4 regions of the Streptomyces sp. NPDC018000 genome follow, and region 1 is predicted to be linked to each of the others. Evidence: riboswitches for the same ligand, from Rfam matches in the RefSeq annotation. Region 1 holds a riboswitch; each other region holds the start of a gene.

Region 1 (2,824 bases):
AGTGCTCGTACAGGAACGACTCCTTGTGGTGTGCGAGGCACCACGCTGCCATGATCGAGCCGCCGCGGGAGACGATGCCGGTCTTGCGGCGGGCGGTCAGCGGGACATACGGCAGGCGCACGCCGGCGTGGACCGTCATGTAGTCGACGCCCTGCTCGGCCTGCTCGATAACGGTGTCCTTGTAGATCTCCCAGGTCAGCTCCTCGGCTCGGCCATCGACCTTTTCGAGGGCCTGGTAGAGGGGAACGGTGCCGATCGGCACGGGGGAGTTGCGTAGAACCCACTCACGGGTGGTGTGGATGTTGCGCCCGGTGGAAAGGTCCATGACCGTGTCGGCGCCCCAGCGCGTCGCCCATGTCATCTTCTCCACCTCCTCCTCGATGGAGGACGTCACCGCGGAGTTGCCGATGTTGGCATTGACCTTCACCAGGAACCGCTTACCGATGATCATCGGCTCGGTCTCGGGGTGGTTGACGTTGGCCGGCAGCACGGCCCGGCCCGCGGCGATCTCCTCGCGCACCACCTGGGGTTCGACGTTCTCCCGGATCGCCACGTACTCCATTTCCGGGGTGATCTCACCCCGGCGGGCGTACGCGAGCTGGGTCACCGGCTGCCCGTCCCGGCTGCGACGGGGCAGGCGCGGGCGGCCGGGGAAGACCGCGTCAAGGTTGCGCAGCCCTTCCCCAAGCTCTCGGCTTCGCTCAAGCAGGGGAGACCCCATTCGCGGCGAGGTGTGCTTGAGCCCGTCGTCCTCGGGGCAGGCGGGGCGGCCCGGGTACTCCTCGGTGTCGCCGCGCGCGATGATCCAGTTCTCCCGCAGCGGTGCGAGCCCGCGACGGACATCGGTCTCGGTGGTGGGATCGGTGTACGGCCCGGACGTGTCGTACAGTGTCACGTCCTTGCCGTTGGTGAGGTGCACCTGACGAACCGGCACCCGGATGTCCGGGCGTGAGCCCTGGGCGTACCCCTTGTGCCAGCCGATGGACTTCCCGGCCTCGTCGCTCTGGTTCGAGGCAGGCGTGCGTGCGTCCGATGTGGTCATGAGACCTACTCCCTACGCCGGCATTACCCGGTAACAGGTTCGGCGGTCGGCGCAGCCTCTCCCGTACGGATGTACGGATATCAGCGCCCTCTCAGCCCGGTGCTCCGAGCTCCCGCGTGTGCAAAGGTTCCTCCACGCTAGCGCCCTGTCCGACGTAATGAACAGAGGGTCCTTCCCGCCTTGCGATGATCGGCCGGTGACGTCCACCCGTATCGACACCGAACCGCAGGGCCATCAGCACGGCCACTCGCACAGCCACGGCCCTGCCGCGCCCGTCTCCAAGCATCTGCGCAAGGTCATCGCGGCCGTGCTCATCCCGTTCGCCACCGCGGTCGTCGTCGGCCTGGTGGTGCTCTGGCCTGGCGGCGCGCCCTCGCACGAGCGGACCGGCGTCGGCTTCGACCGGCAGACCCAGCAGGGAAAGGTGGTGAACATCGACAAGGTGGACTGCAAGGACGTGAACGCCGCCCAGACGCCCGTCGGCGGCGAGAGCACCCCGTCGTCGGGGAGCGGACCCGGGCTGTGCGCGAAGGCCACCGTCGAGGTAAGGACCGGCCACGACAAAGGCCGGATCTTCGCCGAGATCGTCCAGCCCGATGCACCCCGTCAGTTACGCGAGGGGCAGGACGTGGTCGTGGCGTACGCCCCCGACGCACCCCGTGAACTGCAGTACTCGGTGATGGACGTGAACCGGAAGTTCCCGATGACGCTGCTGGCCGGGATCTTTGCCCTGGCCGTGATCGCGGTGGGCAGGATGCGCGGGGTGATGGCACTGGTCGCGCTCGCCGTATCGTTCGCCGTGCTGACCCTGTTCATCCTCCCAGCCATCCTCCAGGGCTCGAATCCCCTGCTCGTCGCGGTGGTCGGCGCCAGCGCGATCATGCTGATCGCGCTCTACATGTGCCACGGCCTGACCGCCCGCACATCGGTCGCGGTGATCGGCACCCTGATCTCATTGCTGCTGATCGGGCTGCTCGGATCGCAATTCATCAGCTGGGCGAGCCTGACCGGCAACACCGACGACAGCACCGGTCTCATCCACGGCCTGTACCCGCACATCGACATGAGCGGTCTGCTGCTGGCCGGTGTCATCATCGGCTCGCTCGGGGTACTCGACGATGTAACGGTCACCCAGACATCGGCGGTCTGGGAGCTGCACCAGGCGAACCCGACGATGGGTGCTCGGGGGCTCTACCGGGCAGGGATCAGGATCGGGCGCGATCACATCGCCTCGGTCGTCAATACGCTGGTGCTCGCCTACGCGGGCGCCGCACTGCCGCTGCTGCTGCTGTTCTCGATCGCCCAGAGCAGCGTGGGGACGGTGGCCAACAGCGAGCTGGTGGCGGAGGAGATAGTACGAACGCTGGTCGGTTCGATCGGACTGGTCGCCTCGGTGCCGGTGACAACGGTGCTCGCTGCGCTGGTCGTCTCCGCGGACCGCACGGGGGTCGGCGCGGAAGCCGGAGCTTCGGCACCCGTACGGACCGGGAAAGGCCGTCGTCGCAGGACGAAGCCTTGAACGCCTCCTTACGGAGAGCGATTCACCCATTCGGCAGGTGTTGCGTTCGACCGGCGGGCCGGTCGGCGACGCCGCGCTCTTCAGCCGGCGTTCTGTTCCTCGGCAAGGATCCGGCCCAGGGCCTCTTCCAGGTTGCCCTCGAAGTCACCCAGCGTGCACTCCTGCCCGAGCGGCACAAGCTTGTCCGTCCGGTCAAGAAATGCCACAAGTGGTGCCGTACCGGCTCTGAAGAGGGCGCGATCCGTGCCCACCTGCAGTCGGAT
Region 2 (2,824 bases), on a different contig from region 1:
GCAGCAGCTCGTAGACGCCGCCCGCGGTGACGGTGATGTCCCAGCCCATCTCCTCGGTGGTGGCGCCGACGACCAGTTCGCCGTTCTCGCGCGGTACGAGATAGACCTGGCTTCCCCGGACGACGGCCCGGACCGTCCGGGTGAGGAACGGCGAGGTCCGTCTCCTCGCCGCGGGCACGGTCAGCCGGAGCACCTGTCCCTTCACCGGCCGGACCGGCGGCACGACCTCGTCCGGCAGCCCCGGGAGCCGGCCGCTGAGGCTGCCCGCGGCGAGCACGACCTGGTCGGCGGCGAGCTCCGTACTCCCGGCGAGCACGGCTCCGGCGGCCCGGTCGCGTATCACCGTCAGGCGCTCCACCCAGTCTCGGTGGAAGGCCACCCCGGCCCGCTCGCAGGCAGTCAGCAGTGCGGCGGCCAGCCGGCGGGGATCGATCTGGTGGTCGCCGTCGACCCGCAGACCGCCGCGGACGCCCGGCGTGAGCATCGGCTCCAGGCGGCGGCATTCGCGGCCGGTGAGCCACTGCGACTCCAGGCCCGAACGCTGCTGCAGGGCGTGCAGTTCCCGCAGATGGGCACGGTCGTCGGAGTCCAGCGCGACAGCCAGGGTGCCGCAGGCGCGGAAGCCGGTCTCCTGTCCGCTCGCCGCCTCCAGCTCGGCCACGAAGGCCGGATAGCGCGCGGCCGAGGCGACATTGAGCCCCAGCAGCAGCTGTTCGCCGTAGTGGAGTTCGGTGACGGCGGCCAGCATGCCGGCTGCCACTCGGGCGGCCCCGCCGCCCGGTTCGGGATCGACGACCGCGGTGCGCAGTCCGCGTTGCGCGGCCCGCCAGGCGGTCACCAGACCGATGATCCCGCCCCCGATGACAAGGACGTCGGATCCGTTTCCGTCCCGAGAAGAACGCATGGGCGTCCAGCCCCTCCCTTCGCCGGCATGACCCGGATCAGGTTCGTACGGTCGGAGGCCGCCCAGCCTCCCTCTCAGCCCGGTGCGTCCGGGCTCCCGCGAGTGTTTTACGTCGGCCACCCTAACGACCTCGCCCACGATTGTCAGAGGCGTCGCGGTGTCCGGGACCTCCGCCTCCGGCGTTGTCGTCAGTCTTCCCCAAGGTCTCGGCTTCGCTCGACCTGGGGGAGACCCCATCCGCTCCTTCCCCAAGCTCTCAGCTGCGTTCGAGCAGGGGAGACCCCATCCGACTCCCTCCTCCGCCTTGGATTCGAAGGCCCCAGACGCCGCTCCTTCTCCCACTGCCAATCGTGGGCGAGGTCGTAAATCCCCTCCTCCGACCCGGAAAGGGAGCAGCCCCGTGGCCCGTTCGCTCGGCGGACTCGTTCTCTCGCCGGTCGCCGACCAGGACTCCCCCTTTCCTGACGGTCCGTCAGATGCTTAAGGTGTACGGGTGAGCGAGCAGCAGCAGTCAGAGCAGCCGGACCGGCGGGCAGGGCGCCGTGTCGTCATCGTCGGCGCGGGCATGGCCGGCGTGCAGACGGCCGTGGCCCTGCGGGAACAGGGCTTCGCCGGCCCCGTAGTCCTGATCGGCGCCGAACCGCACCAGCCCTACGACCGGCCCCCGCTGTCCAAGGCGGTCCTGCTCGGCAAGGCCGAGGACTCCGCCTTCGACGTCGACTTCGAGGCGCTGGACATCGATCTGCAACTGGGCCGCGAGGTCACCGGTGTGCGGCCGGACGCGCATGAGCTGGACACCCCGTCAGGACCCGTTCCCTACGACGTCCTGGTGATCGCGACCGGCGCCGAACCTGTCGTCCTGCCCGGCGCCGAGGGCGTTCCCGGGGTCCATCTGCTGCGCACCCTCGACGACGCGGCACGGCTGCGGCCCGTCCTTGACGGGCAGCACGGCGTCGTGGTCGTCGGTGCGGGCTGGATCGGTGCCGAATTCGCCACCGCGGCCCGCGCCGCGGGCTGCGAGGTCACCGTCGTCGAGGCCGCCGACCGGCCCCTCGCGGGCGTGCTGCCCGCCGAGGTCGCCGCCCCGATGACCGCCTGGTACGCCGAGAGCGGCGCCGAACTCCTCACCGGAGCCAGGGTCGCCCGCATCGAACCCGGCCGGGTGATCCTCGCCGACGGCCGCACGATCCCGGCCGGAGCGGTCGTCGTCGGAATCGGCGCACGGCCCGCCACCGGCTGGCTGGCCGGCTCCGGCATCGCGCTCGGCGCCGACGGATCGGTGACCGCCGACGGGGCGCTGCGTAGCTCGCTGCCCGATGTGTACGCGGTCGGTGACTGCGCCTCGTTCCCCTCCGCCCGGTACGGAGAGCGCCTTCTCATCCACCACTGGGACAACGCTCTCCAGGGCCCGCGGACCGCCGCTGCCAACATCATCGGGGCGGGGGCCGAGGACGGTCCGGCGCCGCAGACGTACGACCCCGTACCGTACTTCTGGTCCGAGCAGTTCGACCGGTTCGTGCAGTACGCGGGCCATCACGGGGGCGGCGACACCCTGTTGTGGCGCGGCGATCCGGCCGGTCCCTCCTGGTCGGTGTGCTGGCTGCGGGACGGCGTCCTGGTCGCGGTCCTCGCCGTCGGCCGGCCACGCGATCTGGCGCAGGGGCGCAAGCTCATCGAGGCGGGGGCGCGGCTCGATCCGGCACGGGCCGCCGACCCCTCCGTACCGCTGAAGTCGGCAACCCTCTGACGGCGTATCCCGACCCCCGTACGGTCGGCCCGGCTACCGACTGTCGGTCCGGGATGGCACGCTTGTCCCTGTGACCGAGATTGACGCAAAGATCGATGCTCTCGTCCCCGACTGGCTCCACCTTCCCGACATCGCAGAGATGCTCGGTGTCGAGGTGACCCGCGTGCGGCAGC
Region 3 (2,824 bases), on a different contig from region 1:
CGGCCCCGTCTGCTGCTCCTCGACGAGCCGCTGTCCGCGCTCGACAAGCAGGTGCGGGCTGAGATGCAGCTGGAGCTGAAGCGGCTGCAGGACGAGGTCGGTATCACCTTCCTCGTGGTCACGCACGACCAGGAGGAGGCGATGTCGCTCGCCGACCGGATCGCCGTCATGAACGCGGGCCGCATCGAGCAGACCGATGCACCGGTGGCGCTGTACGAACGCCCGCGCACCGCCTTCGTCGCGGGCTTCGTCGGCGCGAACAATCTCCTTCCGGGCCCGTACGGCATCACGGCCGTGCGCCCGGAGCGCATCCACATCGGCGCCGGTGAAAGCCACGGCAGCGACGTCGGGGACGACCGGCTCACGGGCATGGTCGTCGACGTCAGCTTCCACGGCGGTACGTCACACCTCGCCGTGCGCGTCCCCCACCTGGAGGAGCCGGTACTCGTCGCCGTCCAGGGCCCGTCCCGTGTAGTGCCCGGCGAGCGGGTCTCGCTCTCCTGGCCGTCGGAGGCCGCCGTCCGCATACCTGCCGGACCGATCGAGGGGGAAGAGCCATGACAGAGCACCGGCTCACCGCGCTGTTCGTACCGGAGAGCGCGTACGGACCCAGCAACAATTGCGTCGCCATCGGCGATGAGGACCTGGTCGGCCTCGTACCCGCAGGCGAGCAGGACGGGGGCCGGTTCGACCTGCTCGACAGCCCGAACCGCAGGAATGTCTCCGCACAGTCCGCCACCCGGCGGGGCCAGGTGACGGACCGGCAGTGCGCGACTCGTCCGCTTGCGTCAGTTGCGCGCTCGGATCCGCCAGCCGTGGTCCACCGGCCCGGTGCCGCCCCCCAGAGCGAACCCCGCCGCGATCGCCGCGGTGGCGTAGTCCTTGGCCTGGCTTACGGCATGGGGAACCGGGCGGCCTTGCGCCAGGCCCACCGCGATGGCCGAGGCGAGCGTGCAGCCCGTACCGTGGGTATGGCGGTTGTCGTGCCGGGGCGCGCGCAGCCAGTGCTCTTCTTCGCCGTCCGTCAGCAGGTCCACTGCCTCGCCCGGCAGGTGACCGCCCTTCACCACCACCCAGCGGGGACCGTACGTGAGCAGCAGCGCGGCGGCGCGGCGCATGCCTGCTTCGTCCGTCACCGCGATGCCGGTGAGCTGCGCGACCTCGTCGAGATTCGGCGTGGCCACCGTCGCAACCGGCAGCAGCGTGGTCCGTACGGCATCCAGCGCGTCGTCGGCCAGCAGCTTGTCTCCGTGCTTGGACACGCTCACCGGGTCCACGACGACCGGGGCCGCCACATCCGACAACAGCTCGGCGACCGCCCTGACCAGTTCGGGCGAGGAGAGCATCCCCGTCTTGACCGCCTGGACACCGATGTCGTCGACGACACTGCGGTACTGCGCGCGCACCGCTTCCACGGGGACTTCCCATGCGCCCTGCACACCCAGGGAGTTCTGTGCAGTGACAGCCGTGAGCACGCTCATTCCGTGGGCGCCGAGCGCCAGCATGGTCTTCAGGTCGGCCTGGATTCCGGCTCCGCCGCCGGAGTCGGATCCGGCGATCGTCAGGACGCGGGGTGGCGCGGTCTGCCGGCCGTCGGCGGGCAGCCCGCCGGAAACATGCGCCAAAGGCATGGATGACATCCCTCCGCCAGTACGAACTGGTTCAGGTTCGACGGGTGTGATCTCAGCCCTGGGATGGGGCACCCCGTGTCCGGTACGGCGGACAGACTAACCCGATCGCTCCGGCTCTCACATCGCCGGGACCAGTACTCGCACTCCCTATCGGCCCCCGATGGCCTCCCTCCTTGTACTCGCTCACTTCTGGCTGAGCTTGATCTGCTGGGTCAGGTTGCCGACCTCACCGCCGAGTTTCTGCGCGGGGGCGGCGAGGGCGGCCAGTGAGGACTCGACATCGACCGCTGCGGCCGTGTGACGGTCCATGGCGGCTGCGTGCTCCAACTGTGCCCACACGGCGGCTTCGGCCACCAGCGCGTCGCGCTGAGGACTGGCAACCGGATGCTGGGATGCCTGGGTAAGCAGCTCGCGGGCCTTCCGGCCAGGGGTGCTGTCGGTCATGGACCGAATCTTGCCAGCGGACGCGAGGCGACGGACGGGTTTCGGAGGTGGGCGCGGCTCGCGGCCCGGCGAGCATGCCTTGGCCGGCACATAACTCCGTTGCACCTCCGAGCCGGTGGTGTACACGCTGCTTTCGCCCCGCAGCCGACAGGCCCGGGCGTAGACGTCTGCACCCGAGTAGGGGCCTGCGAGGCGGCCAGGAGGTCGGCAGCCGATCTCCCGGACCTTCCACGTACGGTCAGCCGCCGGTCTGCGGCTGAGATCTACGCCGGGCCCGGTCGTGAGCCGCGAAGGGTAGCCAGGCGACGCTGGTATTCCTCTTCGTCGATCTCGCCGCGCGCATACCGCTCGGCGAGGATCTGCTCAGGTCCGCCCGGCGGGGGTGTCTTGTGCCAGGCGGGGTGCTCGCTGCTGGGCGGGGCGGGGCGGGCCAGGGCTCGGTAGAGCAGGACGCCGACGGTGATGATCAACGCCCAGAACAGCACCGTGCCCACGGCCATCGCGAACCAGCTCCAGCCGCTCATGCCGTGGTCGTACCAGAACATCATTTGCACGTCACTTCCCCAGGTCATCCCTCGTAGGGGGACCGACGGGACAAACCGCTTCGCCATCCATCATCGCTCGCCGCGGGTCTGGCAGCGAAGGGCCGCACGGCCTCGGCCCCCAGGGCCGCCGGGCCCGCCTTCGCCAGGCGATGCATGCTGGAGGTGAAGGCGGTTTCCGACAAGGCGCAGGAGGCCCGTGACGGT
Region 4 (2,824 bases), on a different contig from region 1:
CGCGAGGGCCGGCAGGGTGACACGCCGCCAGGCGGCGAACCGTCCGGCGCCCAGCACCCGGGCGGCCTCCTCCTGTCGTGGGTCGAGCTGTGACCACAGCCCGCCCACGGTCCGTACAACCACCGCATAGTTGAAGAAGACATGGGCGAGCAGAATGGCCCAGACGGTGGTGTCGAGCCGTACGCCCCAGAGTTCGTCGAGGAGCCCGCCGCGTCCCAGAAGCGCCAGGAAAGCCGTCCCGACGACGACGGTCGGCAGGACGAACGGCACGGTGACGACCGCGCGCAGCAGTTGTTTTCCGGGAAAGTCGAAGCGGGCGAAGACATAGGCGCCGGGCAGCGCGATCAGCAGGGTCAGTGCGGTCGAGGCGAGCGCCTGCCAGGTGGTGAACCAGAGAACGTCGCGGATCTCCGGCCGGGCCAGCACCTCGCCGATCCGGCCGAACTGCCAGACGCCGTCCACCTTCAGCCCGCGGCCTACGATCGCGGCGACGGGGTAGGCGAAGAACAGCGCGAAGAACGCGATGGGCACGGCCATCAGGCCGAGCCGCACCGCGCTCCCGCGCCACGCCTTCGTGCGAGCGGAGCCCGCGTGCCCGGAGCGGGCGCGCGACAGCTCCCCGCGCGCCCCCTCCCCGTGTGTGTCCTTCCCGCCCGCGTCCGTTCCGCGTACGGGAGTCTTCGCTACTTCACTACGAGCGAGGACCACGACTGGACCCACTGCTCACGGTTCTTGGAGATCTTGTCCGGGGCGATGGTCGTCGGCTTGTCCACCGTCGCGCCGAATTTCGTGAAGAGTTCCGGCAGTTCAGCGCTCTTGACGACCGGGTTCACGAACATGTTGAGCGGCATGTCCTCCTGGAACTTCTTGCTGATCAGGAAGTCCAGCAGAGCTTTGCCGCCCGCCTCGTTCTTCGCGCCGTTCAGCAGACCGGCGAACTCGGTCTGACGGAAGCAGGTCCCGGTGGCGACCCCGGTCGGGGCCTCGGCCGGCTGCGGCTTGGCGTACAGCACCTCGACGGGCGGGCTGGAGGCGTACGAGACGACGAGCGGCCGGTCGGCCTTGGCCTTCTTGCCGCCTGCTGAGCCGGAGAACTCCTCGTTGTACGCCTGCTCCCAGCCGTCGACGACCTTGACTCCGTTGTTCTTCAGCTTCTTCCAGTAGTCCTGGTAGCCGTTCTCGCCGTAGGTGGCGATGGTGCCGAGGAGAAAGCCGAGGCCGGGCGAGGAGGTCGCGGCGTTCTCGGTGACGAGGAGGTTCTTGTACGCGGGCTTCGCCAGGTCGTCGAAGGACTGCGGCGGCGCGAGCTTCTTGTCGGCGAAGTACTTCTTGTCGTAGTTGACGCAGATGTCGCCGGTGTCGATCGGGGTCACCCGGTGCTCGGCGTCCAGTTGGGTGCCGGCCGCCACCTGGTCGATGCCCTTCGCCTCGTACGGCGTGAAGAGACCGCTGTCGAGGGCGCGGGAGAGCAGGGTGTTGTCGACGCCGAAGAACACATCGCCGCGCGGGGAGCCCTTGGTCAGGATCTCCTGGTTGAGCGCGACACCCGCGTCGCCGCTCTTCAGCACCTTGACGGTGTAGCCGGTCTCCTCGGTGAACTCCTTGAGCACGTCCTCGGAGACGTTGAAGGAATCATGGCTGACGAGAGTCACGGTCTTCGAATCGGAGCTCTTCGTGCCGCCGGAACCGGAGTCCGACGTGTCGGAACTCCCGCATCCGGCAACTGCCGTGACGCCGAGCGCGGCCGTGACAGCCGTCGCCGCAAGCTGCTTGGTTCTGCGCGTGATGCTCATTGTGGATTCCTCCTGGGTTTTGGCCAGGAAGAGACGCGGCCCTGCCCTTGGAGAAACGGGCAGGGCGCAACAGCATGAGTTGATGACCGAACTTCCTACCCGGAATGACCCGGGCGAGGTTCAGAGGGTCTGCGGCCGACCTGTTCTCGGTGCCGCACTCTCAGCGCTGTGGCGCTCCCCTGTCGGAATATGAAGTTGATTTCAGGCCCAGGTTACATTGGCCGTTCCGGCCTCAGCGCTCGGCCGCCGCCAACTGCCCGCAGGCCCCGTCGATCTCCTGGCCGCGGGTGTCCCGCACGGTCACCGGCACTCCGTGTGCCGCGATCGCCTCGACGAACGCCTTCTCGTCCTCGGGCCGCGAGGCGGTCCACTTGGAGCCGGGCGTCGGGTTCAGCGGGATCAGGTTGACGTGCACCCGCTTGCCCTTGAGGAGCCTGCCGAGCCGGTCACCGCGCCACGCCTGGTCGTTGATGTCACGGATCAGCGCGTACTCGATGGAGATCCGGCGACCGGACTTCTCCGCGTACTCCCATGCCGCGTCCAGTACCTCGCGCACCTTCCAGCGCGTGTTCACCGGCACGAGCGTGTCCCGCAGCTCGTCGTCCGGCGCGTGGAGCGAGACGGCGAGACGGCACTTGAAGCCCTCGTCGGCGAAGCGCAGCATGGCCGGCACCAGGCCCACGGTGGAGACGGTGATCCCGCGCTGCGAGAGCCCCAGGCCGTCCGGCTCCGGGTCGGTCAGCCGACGGATCGCGCCGACCACCCGGTTGTAGTTGGCGAGCGGCTCGCCCATGCCCATGAAAACGATGTTGGAGAGCCGCGCGGGCCCACCCGGCACCTCTCCGTCGCGCAGCGCCCGCATGCCGTCCACGATCTGGTGGACGATCTCGGCGGTCGACAGATTACGGTCGAGACCGGCCTGCCCCGTGGCGCAGAACGGGCAGTTCATCCCGCATCCCGCCTGCGACGAGATGCACATCGTCACCCGCTCCGGGTAGCGCATCAGGACGGACTCGACGAGCGTCCCGTCG

What was found. Region 1 has a riboswitch for thiamine pyrophosphate ahead of thiC (phosphomethylpyrimidine synthase ThiC). Riboswitches for the same ligand answer to the same signal wherever they lie in the genome.
Region 2: linked by a shared signal. The riboswitch ahead of thiO (glycine oxidase ThiO) and the one ahead of thiC (phosphomethylpyrimidine synthase ThiC) in region 1 are both predicted to bind thiamine pyrophosphate.
Region 3: linked by a shared signal. The riboswitch ahead of thiD (bifunctional hydroxymethylpyrimidine kinase/phosphomethylpyrimidine kinase) and the one ahead of thiC (phosphomethylpyrimidine synthase ThiC) in region 1 are both predicted to bind thiamine pyrophosphate.
Region 4: linked by a shared signal. The riboswitch ahead of ACH4EW_RS22200 (thiamine ABC transporter substrate binding subunit) and the one ahead of thiC (phosphomethylpyrimidine synthase ThiC) in region 1 are both predicted to bind thiamine pyrophosphate.

What each region holds. Positions count from the first base shown of each region.
Region 1 covers NZ_JBIRGM010000002.1:264,865-267,688, forward strand. The annotation lists gene thiC (phosphomethylpyrimidine synthase ThiC) at 1-1,042, opposite strand, end outside; TPP riboswitch at 1,035-1,168, opposite strand; gene ACH4EW_RS05745 (YibE/F family protein) at 1,239-2,561, shown strand; gene ACH4EW_RS05750 (SsgA family sporulation/cell division regulator) at 2,642-2,824, opposite strand, start outside.
Region 2 covers NZ_JBIRGM010000010.1:108,546-111,369, forward strand. The annotation lists gene thiO (glycine oxidase ThiO) at 1-904, opposite strand, end outside; TPP riboswitch at 902-1,014, opposite strand; gene ACH4EW_RS21360 (NAD(P)/FAD-dependent oxidoreductase) at 1,398-2,651, shown strand; gene ACH4EW_RS21365 (Rv2175c family DNA-binding protein) at 2,722-2,824, shown strand, end outside.
Region 3 covers NZ_JBIRGM010000012.1:36,807-39,630, reverse strand. The annotation lists gene ACH4EW_RS22830 (ABC transporter ATP-binding protein) at 1-561, shown strand, start outside; gene thiD (bifunctional hydroxymethylpyrimidine kinase/phosphomethylpyrimidine kinase) at 789-1,631, opposite strand; TPP riboswitch at 1,623-1,717, opposite strand; gene ACH4EW_RS22820 (hypothetical protein) at 1,815-2,075, opposite strand; gene ACH4EW_RS22815 (SHOCT domain-containing protein) at 2,339-2,623, opposite strand.
Region 4 covers NZ_JBIRGM010000011.1:100,139-102,962, forward strand. The annotation lists gene ACH4EW_RS22195 (ABC transporter permease) at 1-537, opposite strand, end outside; gene ACH4EW_RS22200 (thiamine ABC transporter substrate binding subunit) at 684-1,793, opposite strand; TPP riboswitch at 1,868-1,984, opposite strand; gene rlmN (23S rRNA (adenine(2503)-C(2))-methyltransferase RlmN) at 2,026-2,824, opposite strand, start outside.